One region of the Pantoea nemavictus genome, then DNA from elsewhere that is predicted to be linked to it. Evidence: predicted binding sites of a transcription regulator. Region 1 holds the regulator's gene; each other region holds the start of a gene.
What was found. Region 1 encodes CRP, which controls carbon source genes, mostly activating them, when cyclic AMP is high. Its sites were predicted from a motif close to ATGTGANNNNNNTCACAT; they were not measured.

Region 1 (5,491 bases):
AATTCGCCAGCAAAGCACGCGACATCCTCAATGCTTCTGCAGAGGAAGGGCTGATGATTCTCACCGCCGGCACCGATGTGATTCGTTTTGTGCCGTCGCTGGTGATTGAGCCAACCGATATTGCCGAAGGCATGACGCGTTTCGCGACGGCGATTGAAAAGGTGCTGGCCGCTTAATCTGCTTTCGGACGTAACACCTTGAGCCAGCGGCCATGATGCGGTCGCTGGCTCCACGCCAGTGAAGAGATGGTGTGCATGACGTTAAGGTGCTGCAAAATCCGCTTCACATGCTGTTCGACAATCGTAACCGGCCCTTCGTTAAGATTCTCCGGCGCTTCCAGAATATTGCTGTCGTTGCCCGGCCCGTCATACGCCAGCCGCTGCTGGCAACGCTGCAGCGCAATTTCACAAGATTGCAGATAACGTTCCGCCAGCTTCGCCGTCAACATGGTGTGCTCGCGCGCCAGAATCGTCATGGCGTTAATGTGCTCAACGATAAACTGGCTGTGCGTCACCCACATGCGCATATCTTGCAGATATTTCAGGTTAAAGCCCGGCTCGCTCGACGCCTGGTTCAATGAGTTGAACAGCGCGTTGTGTGCCTGGTTAACCTTGATACGCTGATACGCCAGCTTCTCGGGCGACTGCTCCGGGCCAAGCAGTAGCTGCAGCGCTTCCTGATATGCTTCCAGCGCATCGTGCGCATTCTTGCGCAGCAGTCCGCTTTGCCACTGCGGCCACAGCCAAATCATGCCGGCGAAAGCAATCAGGCAGCCCATCAAGGTATCCATCATGCGCGGCAACAAGAACTGCGCGCCGTTGAGCGACAGCAGCTGCAGCGAATACACCGCAGTGACGGTGAAGCCAATCATCGACCAGCCATAATATTTCCGCGTGATCAGATAGCTCGCCAGCGTGATGCCCAGCATAAACAGCAAGGTGATTGATTCTGGCACCGCCAGCTGCAGCGAGGCCGCGGCAATCAATAAACCGGCAAAGGTGCCCAGCGCACGGTGCTGAATACGCACGCGCGTGGCGCTATAGCCGTTCTGGCTGACGAACATAATCGTCATCAATATCCAGTACGGTTTAGGGATATTAAAGAACAGTGCCAGCGAGCTGCCAAACATCAGCATCACGGCGAAGCGGGCCGCAGTGCGTAAGGCGGTGGATTTGAACGACAGATAACTGCGCAGTGCTGGCAACAGCGGCAAACGACGTTGACGATCGGCCATCAGGTCGCGCGTGTAGAGCGGTTTCTGCGTGCGCAATACGCGGGCGATGCGGCTGAAGTGGTAGAGGCAGAAATTGCCGACCGGATTATCCGGATGCTGGCGGGCAATTTTCTCTAGCGCGCCGAGCTGTTTCTCCATATGAAAGCGATCCGGCAGCTGATGATAGAGAATGGCATCGGCCAGCACGCGTAACCGTGCGGAGATAATTTTGGCGTTCCAGCGGATCACCGCTTCAGCGTGACTCTCCTCCACCAGCTTCTGCACCTCTTCAGGCTGATGCAGGCTGACCGAGATGTGTTCCTGTAAATCCAGCGCCACCTGGAAGGCGCGCGTCAGGCGCTTGTGGCTGTTATCGCGGCTGGCCGACAGCATATGCATTTGCTGGTAGCAGGTGGTAATGAGATCGACCGCCTTTTGCTGACGTGCCAGCAGCGGTGGCAGCGCTTTTTCCGGATCGGTTAGCTGCGTCAATAAGGTGTACTTGGCATCGCAATAATCGGCCAGTTCGCGGAACAGCAGGCTGAGTGATTCGCGCATCGGCTGCTCTTTCCACAGCCAGAACCAGAACCAGTTGAATAAGCCGTACCACAGCGTGCCGCCAATATAGAGCAGCGGCGGCACCCATATCGGCATGCGCCTAACCAGGCTGAGCGTAAAGATGGCGGCGATTAAAGTGGCGGGCAGCAGGCGTGCATGCAGCGGGCCGATTTCGCCGGTTACGCCGATCAGCAGCGGCAGCGCCAGCAGGATCAGCGGCAGCGGAATCTGGTAAGCGGTCAAAATTTGCATCAGGAAACTGCCGGTGGCAAACAGCGAACCACCGACAATCAGGCGTTTGAAGAAGCGTTTATGCGGCGTATCCAGACCCGCCATATTGCAGCAGGCAGGCACTAACGAGAACAGCAGACCTTTTTGCAGATCGCCAAACAGCCAACCGAGAGCCACAGGCAGGCACAGCACCAGCGTTTGCCGCAGCGCATAGTTGACTTCAGGATGATAGATGATTCGGCGCCACATCAGCTCATCGCAAATAGAAACGGCGCGATGTTGCCATCACGCCGTGGGTGAGAAGAAATTAGCGGGTGCCGTAAACGACGATGGTTTTACCGTGTGCGGAGATCAGATTCTGATCTTCCAGCATTTTCAGGATACGGCCCACAGTTTCGCGTGAGCAGCCCACGATCTGACCAATCTCCTGACGGGTGATTTTGATTTGCATGCCGTCTGGGTGAGTCATCGCATCTGGCTGTTTAGCCAGATTAAGCAGCGTTTGCGCAATACGTCCTGTCACATCAAGGAAAGCGAGGTTGCCCACTTTCTCCGATGTCACTTGCAGACGACGCGCCATTTGCGACGAAAGTCGCATTAAAATATCCGGGTTTACCTGAATCAGCTGACGGAATTTTTTGTAGGAAATTTCAGCCACTTCGCAGGCAGACTTCGCACGCACCCAGGCACTACGTTCCTGGCCTTCTTCGAAAAGACCGAGTTCGCCGATGAAATCTCCCTGATTGAGGTAGGAGAGAATCATCTCTTTGCCTTCTTCATCTTTAATCAGTACCGCTACGGAACCTTTAACGATGTAGTACAGCGTTTCCGCTTTCTCACCCTGATGGATGAGCGTGCTTTTGGATGGATATTTGTGAATATGGCAATGGGACAGGAACCATTCGAGTGTAGGGTCTGTTTGCGGTTTGCCGAGAACCATTCGCTATTATCCTCTGTTGTAATCGTGCCCAAAATACAGGGGGCATTTTTTCCCTGTCAGGCGGTTTAATCGTCGAGCGTTTCCAGTAATGGAAAAATTATTCCGGGTCATTCTTAAGCTACGCTTTTGATTCTTCCCGCCTTCGTCTGTAACGACGAAAATATTTTCAGCACTGTTTGTAGCACAGCTTTTGCGAGCTGTCTTGTGTTGTCTCGCTTCAGCAAACGGGGGAATAGTCTGGATTGCTGTTTATCAGGTGAAAGCGTAATCTGGCGGCAAAACCGCCGCTTCAGGAGAAAGAATCATGCAGGCACGAGTGAAATGGGTGGAAGGTCTTACCTTTCTCGGAGAATCCTCATCCGGTCATCAGGTATTAATGGACGGTAATTCCGGTGATAAAGCGCCAAGTCCTATGGAGATGGTGCTCATGGCCGCCGGTGGTTGTAGCGCCATTGATGTGGTGTCGATTCTGCAAAAAGGGCGCAGCGATGTCGCCGATTGCGAAGTCAAACTGACGTCAGAACGCCGCGAAGAAGCTCCACGCATTTTTACCCATATCAACCTGCATTTTATCGTCAGCGGCAAAGCGTTGAGCGATAAAGCCGTAGCGCGCGCGGTTGATCTCTCTGCGGAAAAATACTGTTCTGTGGCGATTATGCTGGGCAAGGGCGTGGAAATCACCCACAGCTATGAAGTGATCGAGCTTTAATGCTTCCAGGTGCGCATCAATGCGCACCCTACGAAATCATCGCGTTTTTTGTAGAGTCGCCATTCATGGCGACCGGTTCCATACCGGCGAGTAACCCTCACTCAATCCGTTTTCCTTCAATTAGTCGCTGAACCAGCGGTAGCATTATCAGTTCCATCGCCAATCCCATTTTGCCGCCCGGCACCACCAGCGTATTAATGTGGGAAATAAACGATCCCTGAATCATCGCCAGCAAATAGGGGAAGGCGATACCTTCCAGCCCGCGGAAGTGAATCACTACGAAGCTTTCATCGAGTGATGGAATTTCACGTGCGGCAAACGGGTTTGAGGTGTCAACGGTTGGCACGCGCTGAAAGTTGATGTGCGTGCGTGAAAACTGTGGCGTGATGAAGTTGATGTAATCCTCCATCGAACGCACCACCGAATCCATCACCGCCTCACGTGAATGGCCGCGCTCGCCGGTGTCGCGCACCAGCTTCTGAATCCACTCAAGGTTAACAATCGGCACCACGCCCACCAGCAGATCAACATGCTCCGCCACATTCTGCTGCTGTGTGACCACGCCGCCGTGTAAGCCTTCATAGAACAGCACATCGGTGTTTTCCGGCAGCGGTTGCCACGGCGTGAAGGTGCCGGGCACCTGATTCCACGGCACGGCTTCATCGTAGGTGTGCAGATATTTCCGCGATTCGCCCAGGCCGGTTTGGCCATAATGCTTGAACGTTTGCTCCAGTAAGCCAAAGTCGTTGGCTTCCGGGCCGAAATAGCTGATGTGGCGGCCGAGATCGCGCGCTTTGCGGATCGCCATGTCCATTTCCGGACGCGTGAAGCGATGGAAACTGTCGCCCTCTAATTCCGCCGCATGCAGATTAAGCTGCTGGAAAATCTTGCGGAAGGCGAGGCTGGTGGTGGTGGTTCCGGCACCGCTGGAACCGGTGACGGCAATAATTGGATGCCTGGCTGACATAACAGAGCTCCCTGTGAGGTCCGGCGATGAGCATTGTTACCACGAATTGCGCTTGGGTGCATCAGCCGCGGAATTCACCCTTCGGCATGATATTGATGGATTCATGCAGTTCTGACCACACTAACACGACGTCGCCGCGCTCCAGCTGACGCCGCACATCGGCAACTTTTTGCAGCAAACTGCGCTCCTGCTCGCCGTAATCGGTGCCTTCGCGTAACACAAAGGTTTCAATCAGATTTTCCAGCGTGTCCGCTTCGAGTTCTTGCCAGGGAATAATCACAATTACACATCCAGATACGTTGAGAGCCAATCGGGTACGCGCTGTTCCAGCCACATTTTTGGTTTAAGCAAGCTGCCGCCGACGAAGCCAACGTGGCCACCGTGCTGCGTCAGCTGATACTGCGTGGAGGCTGACAGCTGTTCGGGGCGCGGGATCACGGCATCGGTCATAAAAGGATCGTCTTGCGCATGGATGATCAATAACGGTTTGCGCACGCCGGTCAGCAGCGGCATGGCGCTAGCACGTTGATAATAGTCGTTCGCGTCAATAAAACCGTGCGCACGTGCGGTTATCGCATCATCAAATTCGCGTAAGCGGCGAAAAGCGCGCAGTTGGCTGAGATCGACCGGCAACGTGCCGGGCCAGGCGTGTAATTTACGCGTGGCGTTCTTCTTCAGCCGCGTCAGCAAATAGTGCTGATAGAAACGCGAGAAGCCGACATCCAGTTTGGTGCTGCACGGCTCGAGCGCCAGCGGTGCTGAGATGGCGATGGCGGCATCAATGGGCGCATCGTTACCTTGCAATCCCAGCAGGCAGGCCAGCATGTTGCCGCCGAGCGAAACACCCACCGCAGCAGTCGGCACCGTGCCCCA
Region 2 (5,491 bases), 2.5 Mb from region 1:
GCGCCATAAAGTTGGTGGCATGGCAGTGCATAATGACGCGATCAACGCCGTTTGAGATCTGCTTACGCACGCTATGTGACTGGAAGTGCGCCGCCAACTCGGAAGTGGGCAAGCCGCCATTACTTAATCCCCAATGGATTTTGTACGACAACCCTTTGTCATCCACCTGCAGCAGCGCGAGGCAATCAGCGGGATCGATCTGCACGTTGCGGAAAAATTTGCCCGAACCGGTTACCAGGAACCAATCATTGGCCAGCGCCGGTGCAGGTTTGGTCAATTCGATACAACGCGGTTCTGCGTAGAAATCAGTGGTGAAATCCTGAACTTCTTCCGGTAATAAACGCAGGCTGACGTTACCGCCGTTACGCTCATCCCAGCCCTTTAACCACATGTCGCTAGTCGCTTTAACCATTTCCTGAACAAAAGCGGAAGAGAGAATTTTTTGCATAGTTTGTCCCTTAACGTTGACGCAGTGTTTGTTGTTCGTAATGACGGACTTCGCTCAGCCAGCTGGCATCAGCCGGGACATCGTGGCGCAGGCACCAGGCTTCCCAAACGGCTTGCCACGGCAAAGATTTTTGCTCTTCCAGCATCGCCAGACGCCCGGTGTAATCCCCTTCGCTCTCGAGCTTGCGTAACTGATCGGTGGGCTCCAGCAGTGCGCGTAGCAGCGCTTTTTTGGCATTGCGCGTGCCGATAACCCAGGCCGCGATGCGATTAATCGAGGCGTCAAAAAAGTCGAGGCCGATATGCACTTTGTCAAACAGCTTGTGGCGGGCAATCTCGGTGGCAATGGCTTGTGTTTCATCGTCGAGAATCACCACGTGATCGCTATCCCAGCGCACCGGACGGCTCACGTGCAGCAGCAGGCGTGGCACATACAGCATTGCCGTAGAGATCTTGTCGGAAATGACTTCAGTTGGATGGAAGTGACCCGCATCAAGCGTTAATGCAGTTTGGCGGCTGCTGGCGTAACCGAGGCAGAATTCATTGGATCCCACGGTGTAACTTTCGGCACCGATACCAAACAGCTTGCTCTCTACCGCATCAATATGATGCGCGGGATTGAGTTTTTCACTGATCACGTCATCCAGTGCGCTGGCCAGACGTTGACGGGGAGCCAGGCGATCAACCGTAAGATCCTTCATGCCATCCGGTACCCAGATATTCATCACGGAAGGGCTACCAAGCTGCTCACCAAAGTGGGCGGAGATGCGGCGGCTGGCTTTACAGTGGTCGATCCAGAACTGCCGAATACCTTTATCCGCGTGCGATAACGTAAAGCCATCCGCACTCAACGGGTGGGAGAAGCAGCTTGGATTAAAATCGAGACCCAATTTATGCGTTTTGGCCCACTCAACCCAGTTGCTGAAATGCTTAGGTTCGATCGCATCACGTTCAACGGGTGTATCGCTCTCCAGATAAATTGCGTGCAGGTTGAGGCGTTTGGCGCCCGGAATTAATGACATCGCTTTTTCAACGTCAGCACGCAGCTCATCCGCATTGCGGGCACGGCCCGGATAGTTGCCGGTGGCCTGAATACCGCCGGTCAACTCACCGTTGGGATTTTCGAAACCGCGTACGTCATCACCCTGCCAGCAGTGCATCGAGACAGGAATGCCGTCCAGTTGTGCCATTACCTGTTCCACATCTACGCCAATTGCTGCGTAGCGTTGTTTGGCCAGTTCGAAGGCCTGTTCAATCAGCTTAGTCATATGCAAGTTCCTTAGCAGGTTGGCTCAGCGCCGCGAAGCGTGCCTGATGGGCAGCGAAGGCGCCGTTGTTCAGCGGTTCAAATTTTTCTAACGGGAAGTTTTGGCTAATGCAGCAGCGCAGATCGCTAACGTCACGCAATTCGCCTAAGGCAATCAGCTGGCAACCGATGTTACCGAGCGTTGAAGCCTCGATGGGGCCGGCCAACACGGGCAGCTGGCAGGCATCGGCACAGAGTTGATTTAGCAATGGATTTTGACTACCTCCGCCCACCACATGCAGCTGACGCAGCGGCGCACCACGCAGTTGGCTGAGTTCGCCAATCACCTGGCGATACAGCAATGCCAGGCTATCGAAAATGGTACGGGCTAGGGCGGCTGGGGTTTGCGGAACCGGCATGTGCTGCTCGGCACAGGCGTTTTGAATCTCCTGCACCATGCTGTCTGGGTTGATAAAACGACTGTGATTGGGATTAACCAGTGCGCGGCAGAGAGGCTCTTTCTCGGCCTGGGCGATGAGCGTGCAGAGATCGGTTATTTGCAGTTCGCTGCAGACACGTTGTAATAACCATAAACCCATGATGTTTTTCAGGACGCGGTAACCCTCTGCGCCACCTTCATTGGTAATGTTGGCGTCAAGCGCGGCAGCGCTGACACAAGGCTGCAAACTCTCAATACCCATCAGCGACCAGGTGCCTGAACTCAGATAGGCGGCATCATCCTGCATTAACGGCGTAGCCAACACGGCACTGGCCGTGTCATGTGTAGCGACGGCCACCACCGGAATCTGATTGCCACTGGCGCTGGTCCAGTAACCCACGGTATTGCCCGGCGCCGTCGGTTTACCCAACCACGTTGCAGGGACGCCAGCCCAGGCGAGCAAATCGCTATCCCATTCGCCGCTGTGAATGTTGAGCAACTGGGTAGTGGTGGCATTGGTATATTCCCAATTCATCTGGCCAGTAAGGCGATAATGCAGATAATCGGGAATCATCAATGCATGCTTAACCTGCGCCTGCCAATCCGGCTGCTGCAAATGCAGCGCACGCAGTTGATAAAGGGTGTTGAAGGGCAAATACTGAATACCGGTACGCTGATAGATTGCGCCTTTACCCAAGTCCTTGATGGCCTGAGCCATATGACCTTCCGTCCGCTTGTCGCGATAGCTCACCGCTTCACCGACACGCTCCCCGTTGGCATCCAGCAGCACCAGATCCACACCCCAGGTGTCGATCCCAATGCTGTCCGGCACAATACCGTCCTCATCTAACTGAGCCAGCCCGAGACGAATTTCCTGCTCAAGACGGTCCAAATCCCAACAATCATAGTCGGCACGGCGCACCCGCTGATTCGCAAAGCGGCGGACTTCACGCAGGCTGATGTGCTGATTCGCTGAATTCCATTGTGCGAGCATCACGCGCCCGCTGGATGCGCCTAAATCAATGGCAACAATGTTACGCATACTCATGGCGTGCTCTTCCTGTAATGAGATGGCTACAGCTTAGAAATCTCTGCTTTTTGCCACCTTCCCCTTACTGCCAGTGCGTAATAGTCGCTGGCAGACTGACAAAGAAGTTCGTGAGAAAGCTCACAGAACCACATAAGGAGAGAGTTGTGAGCCTTGCCGCATTTCCGTCAATCCGGGCTGAGATCTTGAAAAATTAGCCATTTTCCTGCGTCACTCAGATCAAAATTCAAGGTAAGGTGCTGAACGCCTGCGTAGACTCGGCTGCAGTTAAGTGAGTTGAGAGGCAAAACATGACCGTTTTACATAGCGCAGATTTCTTCCCTGAAGGGAATTACGCCATCGCCATTGAGCCGCGCGTGCCGCAGCAGGCATTTCCCGAGCATCATCATGATTTCCATGAAATTGTGTTGGTTGAGCACGGTTCAGGCATCCATGTGTTTAACGGTCAGCCGCAGGCGTTATCTGCTGGCTGCGTTTGCTTTGTGCGCGATCACGATCGCCATCTCTATGAGCAGACGGAGAATTTGTGTCTGACCAATGTGCTCTACCGCAGCCCGGCAGCGTTTCGTTTTCTCTCGGGTTTGCAGGATCTGCTGCCACGCGAAGAAGAGGACAAATATGCTTCGCACTGGCGCATTAATCACAAAGTCATGGCGCAGGCATTGCAGATAGTGACGCAGATGAAGCAGCAGGATGGCTGGTCACTGGAGCGGCACGCGCATCAGGAGCAGCTGTTTCTACAGCTGCTGATCGTGTTGCGCGAAGCGGCTCATAACGATCAATTGCAGGATCAGGAAGCGCGGCTGCATCGGTTACTCGACTGGCTCAATGAGCACTACAGTGAAGATATTGTGTGGGATGCGCTGGCCGACCGCTTTTCGCTGTCACTGCGTACCCTGCACCGCCAGATGAAGCAGCAAACCGGCAATACGCCGCAGCGTTACCTCAATCGGCTTCGCCTGCTACAGGCGCGGCATTTACTGCGGCATAGTGATATGCGCATTACAGACATCGCCTATCAGTGTGGATTTGGTGACAGCAACCACTTCTCCACGCTGTTCAGGCGGGAATTTGGCTGTGCGCCCAGAGCGGAGCGCCAGCAGATGCTATAACGGGAGCGTTTCCTCATGTCGCTGATCCTTACGCGCGAAGACTATTTTCCGGCCACCAATCTGCCGATTGCGGTGGCCGAGCGCATGCCGCAGCCCTCCTTCCCTCCGCATCGCCATGAGTTCAGTGAAATTGTGATTGTCTGGCGTGGCAACGGCCTGCACGTGTTAAACGATCGCCCATGGTTGATCACCTGCGGCGACGTGTTTTACATCCGTGATAATGATTGCCACAGCTATGACAGCGTCAACGATTTGGCGCTGGATAACATTCTTTACTGCCGAGATCGTTTTCGTCTTGAGCTCGACTGGAGCCAGTTGTTGCCACCGCAGGAGGAGAACTCGCCGGCATGTTGGCGTTTAACCACCCGCGGTATGGCATTGGCTCGCGGTGTTATTAGCCAACTGGAGCGAGAAAGCCGTAAAAGCGATTCGCTATCCGTTCAACTCTCTGAAGCGCTATTTTTACAGCTTGCGCTGATTTTGCGTCGTCATGGTTATGCCGCTGACCGCCCATGGGCACTGCCGGAGGGCGAGCAGCTGGATCTGCTGATGTCAGCATTGCAGGGTGCAATCAGCCGTCCATTCGATTTGGCGGTGTTTTGCCAGCAGAATCAGTTGAGCGAGCGGGCGTTAAAACAGCTTTTTCGTCAGCAAACCGGTATGACCGTAGGGCACTATTTGCGACAACTGCAGCTCTGCCAGGCAAAGTATCTGTTGAGAACCCAGGATGGCTTAATCAGTGAAGTGGCCGCGCGCTGCGGCTTTGATGACAGTAACTACTTTTCCGTGGTGTTTACGCGAGAAACAGGTTTAACGCCAAGTGCGTGGCGACAGCGTTTTCTGCCGCAGCGCGAACCTTCATCGGAGAAGGCCAAAGCCTGACGCATCATCTATGCGTCAGGCTTTTCATCAGGCCGCCATTCCCAGGCCAACAATGTTGGCGGCAATAATAATCACCACGCAACCCAGTGACAGCACGCGTACCGGACGTTGCCCCACCGACTTCCACTCTTTCAGCACCAGTCCCACTAACCCACCGCACAGTACATAAAGACTCATATGCAGCATCCAGCTGACAAAGTCATATTGTGCTGGGATTTTGGCGTGGCCCCAGGCATAAAAGAAAAATTGCAGATACCACATGGTGCCGCCTAATACCGCAAAGGCGATATTGGCAAGCAGCATCGGCTTGGCCACGG
Region 3 (5,491 bases), 2.5 Mb from region 1:
AAATCGTCCCTGAGGCTCAGCCCGCGCCTTCCCTGGCGCGGGATGCTTTACTCCTCTGCCATATGCCCCTCGGCTCTTTGACTCGGTGCGTTTAGTTAGGACGATTCCTCAACCGTTTTAACTGCAACCACTTCACCACGTTCAGCTGGCAGAATCACATTAAGCACAATCGCCAGCATCCCACCCGTTGTCACCGCATGACCAAACAGATTGCTTACCAATGCAGGAAACTGTTTCAGCACTTCAGGTACCGCTTCTACGCCTAAGCCGATACCGAACGAAACCGCGACAATCAACATCTCGCGACGTCCGAGCGGCGTTTGCGTCATCACGCGAATACCTGCCGCAACTACGCTACCAAACATCACAATAGTTGCTCCGCCAAGCACCGGCGGCGGAATCTGCTGCAGCAAATAACCAATGGTTGGGAACATCCCGAGCAGCAGCAACATCACACCAATCACCATGCCAACATAGCGACTGGCCACGCCGGTCATCTGGATGACGCCGTTATTTTGCGCGAAAGTGGTATTTGGAAAGGCAGAAAAAACCGCAGCGAGTAAGCAACTAATCCCATCGGCAAAAATGCCGCCCTGCATACGGCGCTCAAACTCCTCGCCCTCAATCGGCTGTTGCGACAGCATGCAGTTGGCCGTGAGATCGCCAACCGCTTCAATCACCGCAATCACAGAGACCAACGCAATGGGCACGAAGATGGTCCAGTCGAAAGCAAAACCAAAACGAAACAGTTCAGGCATCATCAGCCAGGGCGTCTCCGCCATCGGCTTCAGGCTGAGATGTCCGGTTAAGGCTGCCGCGAGACAACCCACGGCAATACCGGCAACCACCGCGACAAGGCGCGTCCAGCGATTTTGCGAACGGTTTAACACAATAATCACCAGTAGCGTCAGCGCCCCCAGCGCCAGGTTGCCGGGTGCACCGAAATTGGTGGCGTTATGTCCGCCGGCCCAATCGGTGATGCTGACCTTAATCAGGCTGATACCAATTAAGGTAATCACGGTGCCGGTCACCACCGGCGTCAGCACTTTACGCAACGGCGCAATACAGCGGCTGATCAGCATCGGAATCATGGCCGCGACCAGGTTGCAACCAAAGATCATCGCCATGATCTCTTCGGGCGATCCACCGCGTGCCTTGACCATTAACCCTCCCGATAAAATTACCCCGAGAAAGGCAAAACTGGTGCCCTGCAGGCAGATCATTCCGGCGCCAATCCCCATAAAGCGACGCGCCTGTAGAAATGTCCCCAGACCAGAAACCACCAGCGACATGCTGATCAGGTAAGGAATCCACGCCTGGAGTCCCAGTACGGAACCGATAATCAGCGGTGGCGTAATAATGCCAACGACGCTGGCCAGTACATGCTGCAGTGCGGCACAAAATGCAGGCAATGGACCGATGCGGTCATTCAGCCCATATAACAAACCTTTTTCATCTGATTGCGACATAACGCGGCTCCGGCAAGATATTCATCAGGGGAGCTGATGCATGAATCACGCCATCGCGAAAGAAACAGCGTGTTTTTTATAATAAGAAATTGAAATCATGAGGATTTAACTGAAGAGGAGGAATGGCCGAGCCATGAAACCATGGGTTCAGCCATTGATCATTTGCTGCATTTTGTTTCATCAGGCGGCGGGCTTTGCACTATCGTCGTGCGACAACACCGTATTCAGTAAAGAAATATCCAGGTAGCCGCTCAGTTCGCGCTGTTCGGCGCGTGGAAGATAAGGCAACTCGCCGAGCAGTGGCGCAGCCAATTTTTCGCGTAAAACCGCAATGATTTCAGCGTAATGCGCTAAACCGGGATTAATACGATTCGCGACCCAACCCACTAATTGCAATCCATCAAGCGCAATGGCATCGGCGGTCAGTAAAGCATGGCTGATGCAACCCTCTTTAATTCCCACCACCAGCACCACCGGCAGATGCTCTTGTTGCACCCATTGTGATAAAGGCTGCCGATTGTTCATTAAACTGCGCCAGCCGCCGGTGCCTTCCACCACCACGCGGGCTGCGCACTCCTGTAACTCCTTCAACCCCTGACTTAGCTGTGCATAATCAACGTGCTGTGACGAGCCGGTGCTAATCGCATCCTCTTCCAGAATGATAGGGTTAACGGCGTGATAAGGCAGAGTGAGACCGGAAGAGTGCTGTAGTAACACTGCATCTTTATTACGTAATCCTTCCGGCGTGAGCTGCGCGTTTCTGGCAACAGGCTTGAAACCTGCGGCGCAGACATTCGCTTGGGCAAAGCACTGCAACAACGCGCGTGAAACCACGGTTTTACCCACCGCGGTGTCGGTACCGGTGACAAAAAGCGTTTTCACCTTTCTCCTCCTTCATTAAAGCGATGTGTAACGTGCGAAGGAGGCAGTTTAAGGAAATGTTTTTGATGGCAGATTGCGTTAGCGCAAACTTAAGGCGGGCTGTCATTATCCCTGCAACAGTTTTACCAATAAATGGCCGCTATATAGCGCGTCTTTTATCAGCGCAGCGCCGCCGAAGGTGCCAGGATCGCTGAAAGCCGTTGGTGTCAGCTGGATTTCGCTACTGTAAGCCGGCAATGCCTGCTGACGAATGGTACTGCTCACCGCAGGAAACAGGACATCAGCCGCCTGATTTAGCGGCGAACCGATAAGTATTTGTTGAGGATTAAAGATGTTGACCATCATTGCCAGCATGCGGCCAACATGATGCCCGACACCGGCGATGACGTCGCGCGCCAAACGATCGCCCTGCTGCGCAGCGGCACAAAGCGTTTCAATGGTGAGTGGCGCCTGATGCAATAGGCTATCTGGCTGCGATGGCAAACGCTGCGCCGTCAGATTCAACAGACTTCCGGTGCTGGCCACGGTTTCGAGACAGCCATTATTGCCGCAATAACACTGCTGGCCATAAGGATCGATTTGCGTATGCCCGATCTCCACCAGGGTGCGGCCACTTTTATGCAGCAGCTGTCCTCCGCTAATCACACCGGCGCCAACGGTTTCATTGATTACAATCTGAATCACATTCTGTGCACCGCTTGATGCACCAAACAGCGCTTCGGCTAACGTCCAGGCAGAAATATCATGCTGCACAAAAACCGGCAAACCGGTGCGCTCTGCCAGCGTTTCGCCTAAGGGCATATCCTGCACGTCATAACCTGGCATACGATGCACCACACCGGATGCGGCGTTGATTAATCCCGGTAAGGTAATGGCGATGGCCGTTAAACGCTCCAGCTTGCTTTGGTGGCGAATAAAGAAGTCATTCACTACATCATGCAGCGTTTGCAGCAGCGGTTTTTCAGCGGTGGCGTGTAACGGCAAACGATCTTCCTGCAACGCGCGCGTGCTGAGATCGCGCAGCGTCAGCGTAATCTGTCCCGGTTGAATGCGAACGGCGAGATAGTGCCAGGCTAACGTATCGAGAATGAGACCAATCGCTGGACGACCGCGGCTGCCCGGCTCCTGAAATTCGGTTTCCTGTACCAGATGGGCATCGAGCATTTCACGCACGATTTTGGTAATACTGGCGGGTGCTAACTGGGCACGTTTAGAAAGCTCAATACGCGAAATCGGGCCGTAAAGGTCAATCAGTCGGTAAACCACACCTGCGTTGGTCTGTTTTATCTGGTCAATATGGCCAGGTTGACTGTACAGATTCACGCCCTGCTCCCATTATTTTCGCGCTTCTAAATAAACAGCAGCTATGGTGATGCAGATTGACCGGCAGCGTCAAATATTTGATTAGAAATGTGATTTATCGCACATAAAGTTTATGCCGCTGCCCGCAAGGTGGTTCAAATCTCTGCGTTTTGTAGCATCAACGACATCATATGAGTCATCTGCGCACTGGGTTCGCGCATTGCTGACCACACCAGCCAAACTTCAGAAATCGCGTCACTCTCCTGTAACGGAATCCATACCACGTCTGCCAGGCGCGCGCGCCGGAATGAAGCCGGTAAAATCGAAACGCCAAGACCGGTCGCCACCAGTCCAAGAATAGTCATCGCTTCGCCCACTTCCTGGGTAATAAAGGGTTTGATTTGATAGCGATGCAGCAGTGCCAGAATTTCACCATACAGCGCAGTTCCACCCTGCGGATCGAAAAACACAAAGGGTTCGTTGGCCAGCGCCTGAATGGAGATCGATTCAGCATCGGCCAGTGGATGCGCCCAGTGCACCACCGCGCAAAGCGGCTCACGCAGCAACACGCGATGCTGCAGATCAGCCGGTAACGGCGTATTACGCATTACCCCCAGATCCAGCCGGTTATCATGCAGAGGCGCCAGCTGCTGACGCGTATTGTTCTCCTGCATCTGAATGTGCACGTCAGGCCAGCGCTGACGAAATTGATAGAGCGCATCCGAGACTAATCCGGTAAAAGGAGCCGAAGAGGTAAAACCAATCCGCAACTCGCCCTCCTGACCACTATGTACACGCGCGGCGCGGCGAGCGGCTTGATCAACCTGCAGTAGTATCGTGCGCGCATCCTGCAAAAACAGTTCGCCGGCCGGCGTAATTTGCACGCTGCGATTGGTGCGCGTGAACAGTTGCGCACCAATCTCCTGCTCCAGCTGTTGAATCTGCTGGCTGAGCGGCGGCTGTGAAATATTCAGACGCTGCGCGGCACGGCCAAAATGCAACTCTTCCGCAACCGCGATGAAATAGCGTAAATGACGTAACTCTATATTCATATGTTAAACGTCTTATTTGAGATTATTAATATATTGTACAACCTATTCGCCCTTTCCTACAGTAACGCTATGCTTCCCAAACCGAGGATGTTCCGTGAGTCGCTCTTCCCAGGCGGTGATACTCGATGAAGACGAGATATCGGTAAAGCCTGCTTCAGCTGCAACCCCTTCAGAATGGATTGAACGCGGATCGCCGCAGTTTATGCGCGTGACGCTTGCCCTGTTCTCCGCCGGCCTTGCCACTTTCGCTCTGCTTTATTGCGTGCAGCCCATTTTGCCGGTGCTGTCACAGCAGTTTGGCGTTTCCCCGGCGCAAAGCAGCATCTCGCTCTCGCTCTCGACCGGCTTAATGGCGTTGGGATTGCTGTTTACCGGTCCATTATCTGATGCGATTGGCCGTAAATCGGTAATGGTCACCGCTTTGTTACTGGCCGCCATTTGTACCCTAATCTCGGCGACCATGAGCAGTTGGCAAGGCATTTTGCTGATGCGCGCATTGATCGGTTTATCGCTGAGTGGCGTCGCGGCAGTTGGCATGACCTATTTGAGTGAAGAGATTCATCCGCGGGTTATCGCCTTTTCAATGGGGCTGTATATCAGCGGTAACTCGATTGGCGGCATGAGTGGACGTCTGCTCACCGGCGTACTCACTGACTTCTTCTCCTGGCGTGTCGCGGTTGGGGTGATTGGCTGCTTCGCGCTGGCGGGTGCGCTGATGTTCTGGAAAATTCTGCCGGCATCACGCCACTTTAGGCCCGCCTCGCTTCGTCCGCGCAGTTTATTGAT
Region 4 (5,491 bases), 2.3 Mb from region 1:
CCACCACCTTCGCTACCGCCGCCGTCAGCAGGTAGCCGATGGTGCAGAAGTGGCCGAGCGCCACGTCATCGGAGTCAGTAATGCGGCGCACCACCGGTTGTGCCAGCGCGGGCATCACCACCGCCATAATGCCGCCGAAGATGCCGCCGGTAAGGATCAGAGGTAAACCTGTCAGCCCCGCTTTATAGCCAATCACCGCACCGATTGTCGCCATCCACAGCAGCGCCTGACCGGTCAGGAAGATGTATTTGAACGGTGTCAGACGCGCAATGATGATATTGACGATAAAGATCACCAACAGCGTCAGCGCCACTTCTGAACCCAGCTCGCGGTTAGCTAACCCGGCGATGGCGGCAACGTCGGTGATATAACCCTGCATGCCAAAACCGTGGGTAAAAATGGTGTTGAGGAAGGTCAGCGTACCAACAATAATGTTGATACCGGCCATCATAATTAAGAAACCGAGCAGGGTTTTAAAGGTGCCTTCCACCACCTTTCCCGCCGATTTTTTTTGCAGTAGCAGACCAATCAGGGCAATAAAGGCGATCAATATTGATGCCTGCCCTAATAGATCTTTTACCAGGAAGTCGATCACACTATTCATGATTAGCAACCTTTAAGTTACGTTCTTTCATAAACGCCACGATTTTTTCTTCAATTTCGGCTTTATCAGTGAGCTTATTGAGAATAATCACCCGCTTAATTTGTTCCGGGCTGGCATCGGCATTTAATACATCAGCGAAGGCTTTCTGGGTTAAAATCATATCGGATTTAAAGGCGTTGGCTTCAGAAATAGTGGTGTGATCGATATCAGCATCGATTTCGAGTTTCTTTAATACCGACTTGGCGCTCATCTCAATCGCAAAGCTAGAACCCAGACCACATCCACAGACACATAATATTTTCAGCATGGCTATTTCCTCACAGAATTTGCAGTTGTTTAGCGAGTTTATAATGATGCCCTTCAGTATCGACCAGGCGTTTTTTCATGCTTATTAAATCAATCGGAATCGGTCGATTACTGCCATTAATAATCACCGCTTTATTGCGCATTCCCGACTGAATACAACGCGCGACTTCACTGGCCATAATGGTGCCCTGGTAAATCTCTTCACAGGTAGGGTCGCCATTACGCAGGCCGTAACCGATAATGGTTTTACGAATACGGACACCGATTAACGGTTCAATTTGTTTAATTAAGGTGTCGATAGCACCCTGGAAGCCCGGTGAATATTCACGGGTATAGCCTTCCGAGCACAAAATAATCACGCTGTTCTGCGCGGCCAGCCGCTGCGTGATACGCTCAGCCAGCTCCTGCGGCGCAATCTGGCATTCGGGGATCAGCGCGAAATCCGCATTAGACTTGATCGCCGACTGCAGGGTTAATTCGCCGCAATAGCCGCCGAGCAACTCCACCATAAAAACGCGACCGGTTAACGCACGCCCGGTATTGCGTAATTTCGCCACCTCTTTTAATATCTGCTCGCAGGCGGTGGAGAATCCAATACTGTAATCACTGCCAAATACGTCATTATCGATGGTCATGCCAACGCCGAAACAGTTGACACCAAATTCGCTTAGCGTATGCAGGAATTGCAATGAACCATCGCCGCCGGCCATAATTAACACATCAATACGCAGCGACTTAAGATGTTTAGCAATGCTCTCATATTCGGGCCGAATTAATTTTTTGCTGGTGCGTCCCGACTGCATTACCGGAATAGCGGCAATGGCATAATCCACTAAATCGCGCTGGGATATTTCCTGGTGATTATTTTCCAGCAGACCCGGTATTCCGCCATTGAATAACACCATTTCCGCCTGCGTTAAGCGCGATATTTGGTACACAAAGTTATTAATCCCGGTGACATCGCCACCGCTGATCACCATGCCAATTCTCATTGTCATCACCCTTCATGCTGTGCGTCTGATATTCATTCTTCCGATTAACCGACTTGTTATTTGCAACGGATGTCACACTTTTGCCATGAATTTCCCTGTTGAGATCGTTGACAGCGCTTGTTGATGGCTTAATTTTGTGATTTAAATCACATCCACATTTCAGGCTTTTGATAACAATATCTACCAAAATCATACTGTTATATTTAAATCAGCCAGCTAAACTTACCGGTATAATTAACGCCGCTAACGCTCGTTTTCTTTCGATCTATTTTGTGATTTCCCGCGCATTTTTATCGTTCACTGACATTTATTCCGTAAAAGATAAAGGGATAATGATTGCGTGCGTTATTTCCCTGCCAGTGCCAGTCAATGATTGACTCAATGCGGCTGCGCTTGTCCAATACCGTGGCGGATAAAGAATAAATAAGAGAGAAGATGAGCATGCAGAAGGAAATGTTGCGTGAGTTGGCTGACGTGGTGGGTGACAAGCAGTTATTAACCCATGCTGATGATAAAGCCTGGTATATAAAAGGGTTCCGCGTCGGACGTGGCGAAGCGCTGGCGGTGGTGTTACCGCAAAGCTTATTACAGCTGTGGCAAACGTTGCAGGTGTGTGTGGCGCACGACGTCATCGTACTGATGCAGGCCTCGAATACCGGCGTCACCGGTGGCTCCACGCCCGACGGCAACGATTACGATCGCGATGTGGTGATCATCAGCACCCGCCAGCTTCAAGGTGTGCAGGTGATCGATCAGGCGCGTCAGGTGATTGCGTTTCCCGGTACCACCCTCACCGAACTGGAGCACACCTTGCAGCCACTGGGCCGCGAGCCGCATTCGGTGATTGGCTCGTCCTGCATCGGCGCGTCAGTGGTGGGCGGCATCTGTAATAATTCCGGCGGTTCGCTGATTCGCCGCGGCCCGGCCTTTACCGAGAAGTCGCTGTTCGCGCGTATTCATGACGATGGCCGATTAGAGCTGGTCAATCACCTGGGTATTGCATTGGGCGAGACGCCGGAGGCAATGCTGGACGCGCTGATGCAGCAGCGCTATCAAACCGGCGAGCAGCCCGACTGGCAGGGGAAAATCTGGGCTGATGATTACGCCGATCGCCTGCGTGACGTCGCGGCAGACTCTCCGGCACGCTTTAACGGTGACCTGCGCTACCTGCACGACAGCGCCGGCAGTGCAGGAAAAGTGGTGGTGTTTGCCGTGCGCTTGCCCACCTTCGAAGCCAGTGCCGGCAGCGATACCTTTTACATCGGCACCGATGATGAAAGCGTGCTGGTTGAACTGCGGCGTTATCTGTTAACCCGCATGAGCGAGTTACCTCTGCAGGCGGAATATATCCATCGCAACGCCTTTGATTTGACGGTGCGCTACGCCAAGCATATGTATCTGGCAATCCGCAAACTCGGTCCGCAGGCAATTCCACAGATGATGGCAAAGAAAGCCAAATGGGATGTGCGCGTCAGTCACCTGAAGTTCCTGCCACGCAATTTTGTTGATCGGATGCTGCAATGCTTTAACCAACTGACGCCGGGCTTTATCGCGCCGCGCATCATGGCTTACCGCAGCGAGTATCAACACCATTTGATGATTAAAGTCGAGTCGCAGCAAACCGCTGAACTGCAAGCGCTGTTGCAGTCATTCTTTGCAGAGCACGCGGGCGGCTTTTTCCACTGCGATGCACGTGAAGCGGCGGATGCGTTTCTGGTGCGTTTTGGCGTGGGCGGCTGCACCATCTCCTACTGCGATGCGCTGGGTTACAACCCCAACGAGCGGCTGGTGGCCTTCGACGTGGCGCTACGGCGAAATGATGATGCGTGGCGCCTGACGCTACCGGATCACCTGGCGATGCAGGTGCAGGTCGATTCATGCTGTGGGCACTTCTTCTGTTTTGTGAATCACCAGGATTACGTGCTGAAACCGGGCTACGACGCCAAAGTGTTTAAGGAAGAGGTGAAGCGGTATCTGGAGCAGCGCGGGGCTAAATACCCCGCCGAGCACAATGTCGGACATCTGTATGAGGCTTCATGTGAGCACGTGGAGCACTGGAAGCAGCTCGATCCTACCAACAGCTGCAATCCGGGGATTGGCAAAACCAGTAAGAAGAAGTTTTGGCGATAAATGTAGCATCGGCAGCCAGGTCGCCATAAATGGCGTAATGCCGATCAGTTAAGCGCTGAGCGACTTTCGTTCGCCATCGGCTGAGGCAGTTTCATCTACGCCGTGCGGCGACCGAGAAGAGGGCGTCTGGGCCACGCCCTCTTCACTCCCCGGCCCTGCGCCAGCCCATCCCGCCGCTACGCGGTGCCTTCGCTCCCTCACGATTCCTGACGGACCGGCGGCGATTCGCTCCTGCTCAGCGCCGCCTCTCGCCGCATCCCTGCGGCTCGCCCTGGAATCCCTCACTCGCTCAGCGGGCTGGGATGTCGCCTCAATACCCGCGCTGCAGCAGCAATGCCTATTCCTAAATCATCATCGCTGGAACGCCTGTAGGGTTGCCATTCATGGCGACCCGGTAACCCAAAATCTTCAGCCAGCAAAATTTCAAATCAGATGCGGTAATGACAGGCAACGGTGTTGAGCGCTATCCGCAGCGCCGAGCGCAGAGGGACGGCCAGGATGAGCCGACAGGACGTCGGCGAAAGCGCGGCATGAGCCAGGGATGGCGAATCCGCGCGGTCCGTCAGGCCGGAGTGATAAGCGAGGGAACAGCGAGGACGGCGCAGGCGCGGATTGCTAAGGTCCGCGCCTTCGGACCTTAGCCCGGCCGCCGGCTTCACACATTCTGAAACTGCCATATGCATAGCGGGCGGAACCCCCGCAGAGCCAGTACGCTGCTTAACCGACGTGCATTACGCCATTGATGGCGACCCTACGGTTATTTAGCGGGATTTCGTAGGGTGCGCATTCAAGCGCACCTGGTCACCATGAATGCGCGTCCTGGCGGATTCATCGCGATTTTGACTCAGCAAACATCGATGCGATTATTTCGCGTATGCTTCGGTTGAGATGGTCAACGTCACGTCATCGCCTACCGCTGGCACATACTTATCCAGCTTGAAATCCGAACGCTTAATCACGCCAGTGGCATCAAAACCAATCGCCTCTTTTTTCACCATCGGATGCATACCCTGCTGATTCAGCGTGGCATGCAAGGTGACCGGCTTGGTAATCCCTTTCAACGTCAGGTTACCTTCCACGTCGAATTTGTTATCACCCTTGGCTTCCACTTTGGTGCTGTGGAATACCGCTGAAGGATATTTTGCGGTATCGAAATACTCAGCACCGAGAAACTCTTTGGTCAATGCAGGTACGTGGGTATCAATTTGCGTAATCGGCAGCGTGACATCAACGCGCGACTGCTGCGGCTGATCCTTATCAAATACGATTGACCCTTTGCTATTCGGGATATCGGCCGTCGGGTGAGAGAAACCAAAGTGCGTCCAGGTCACGATGACCGAGGTGTGCGCCGAATCGAGGGCATAGTGCATCGCTGCAGCCTGTGACAAGGGGGCATAAAGCGTAGCCGCCGCCAACAGTGGCAGCGCAAGACGGGTAACGTTTTTCACTCGCAGTTCCT

Region 2: the regulator CRP is predicted to act here: its motif matches at 3,325-3,342, upstream of rhaB (rhamnulokinase).
Region 3: the regulator CRP is predicted to act here: its motif matches at 3,762-3,779, upstream of mlc (sugar metabolism global transcriptional regulator Mlc).
Region 4: the regulator CRP is predicted to act here: its motif matches at 2,037-2,054, upstream of WH298_RS18745 (6-phosphofructokinase).

Annotation. Positions count from the first base shown of each region.
Region 1 is NZ_JBBGZW010000001.1:1,736,293-1,741,783, reverse strand. Features, by position in the region: gene argD (bifunctional acetylornithine/succinyldiaminopimelate transaminase) at 1-176, shown strand, start outside; gene WH298_RS07985 (YccS/YhfK family putative transporter) at 173-2,251, opposite strand; gene crp (cAMP-activated global transcriptional regulator CRP) at 2,310-2,942, opposite strand; gene WH298_RS07975 (OsmC family protein) at 3,247-3,651, shown strand; gene WH298_RS07970 (phosphoribulokinase) at 3,749-4,618, opposite strand; gene WH298_RS07965 (YheU family protein) at 4,680-4,898, opposite strand; gene WH298_RS07960 (hydrolase) at 4,901-5,491, opposite strand, start outside.
Region 2 is NZ_JBBGZW010000001.1:4,232,224-4,237,714, forward strand. Features, by position in the region: gene rhaD (rhamnulose-1-phosphate aldolase) at 1-448, opposite strand, end outside; gene WH298_RS19545 (L-rhamnose isomerase) at 459-1,715, opposite strand; gene rhaB (rhamnulokinase) at 1,708-3,180, opposite strand; gene rhaS (HTH-type transcriptional activator RhaS) at 3,471-4,292, shown strand; gene rhaR (HTH-type transcriptional activator RhaR) at 4,308-5,174, shown strand; gene rhaT (L-rhamnose/proton symporter RhaT) at 5,202-5,491, opposite strand, start outside.
Region 3 is NZ_JBBGZW010000001.1:4,222,138-4,227,628, forward strand. Features, by position in the region: gene WH298_RS19490 (nucleobase:cation symporter-2 family protein) at 96-1,469, opposite strand; gene bioD (dethiobiotin synthase) at 1,650-2,351, opposite strand; gene mlc (sugar metabolism global transcriptional regulator Mlc) at 2,457-3,674, opposite strand; gene WH298_RS19505 (LysR family transcriptional regulator) at 3,809-4,705, opposite strand; gene WH298_RS19510 (MFS transporter) at 4,800-5,491, shown strand, end outside.
Region 4 is NZ_JBBGZW010000001.1:4,057,269-4,062,759, reverse strand. Features, by position in the region: gene WH298_RS18755 (PTS sugar transporter subunit IIC) at 1-604, opposite strand, end outside; gene WH298_RS18750 (PTS sugar transporter subunit IIB) at 597-911, opposite strand; gene WH298_RS18745 (6-phosphofructokinase) at 922-1,902, opposite strand; gene dld (D-lactate dehydrogenase) at 2,338-4,032, shown strand; gene WH298_RS18735 (YceI family protein) at 4,896-5,480, opposite strand.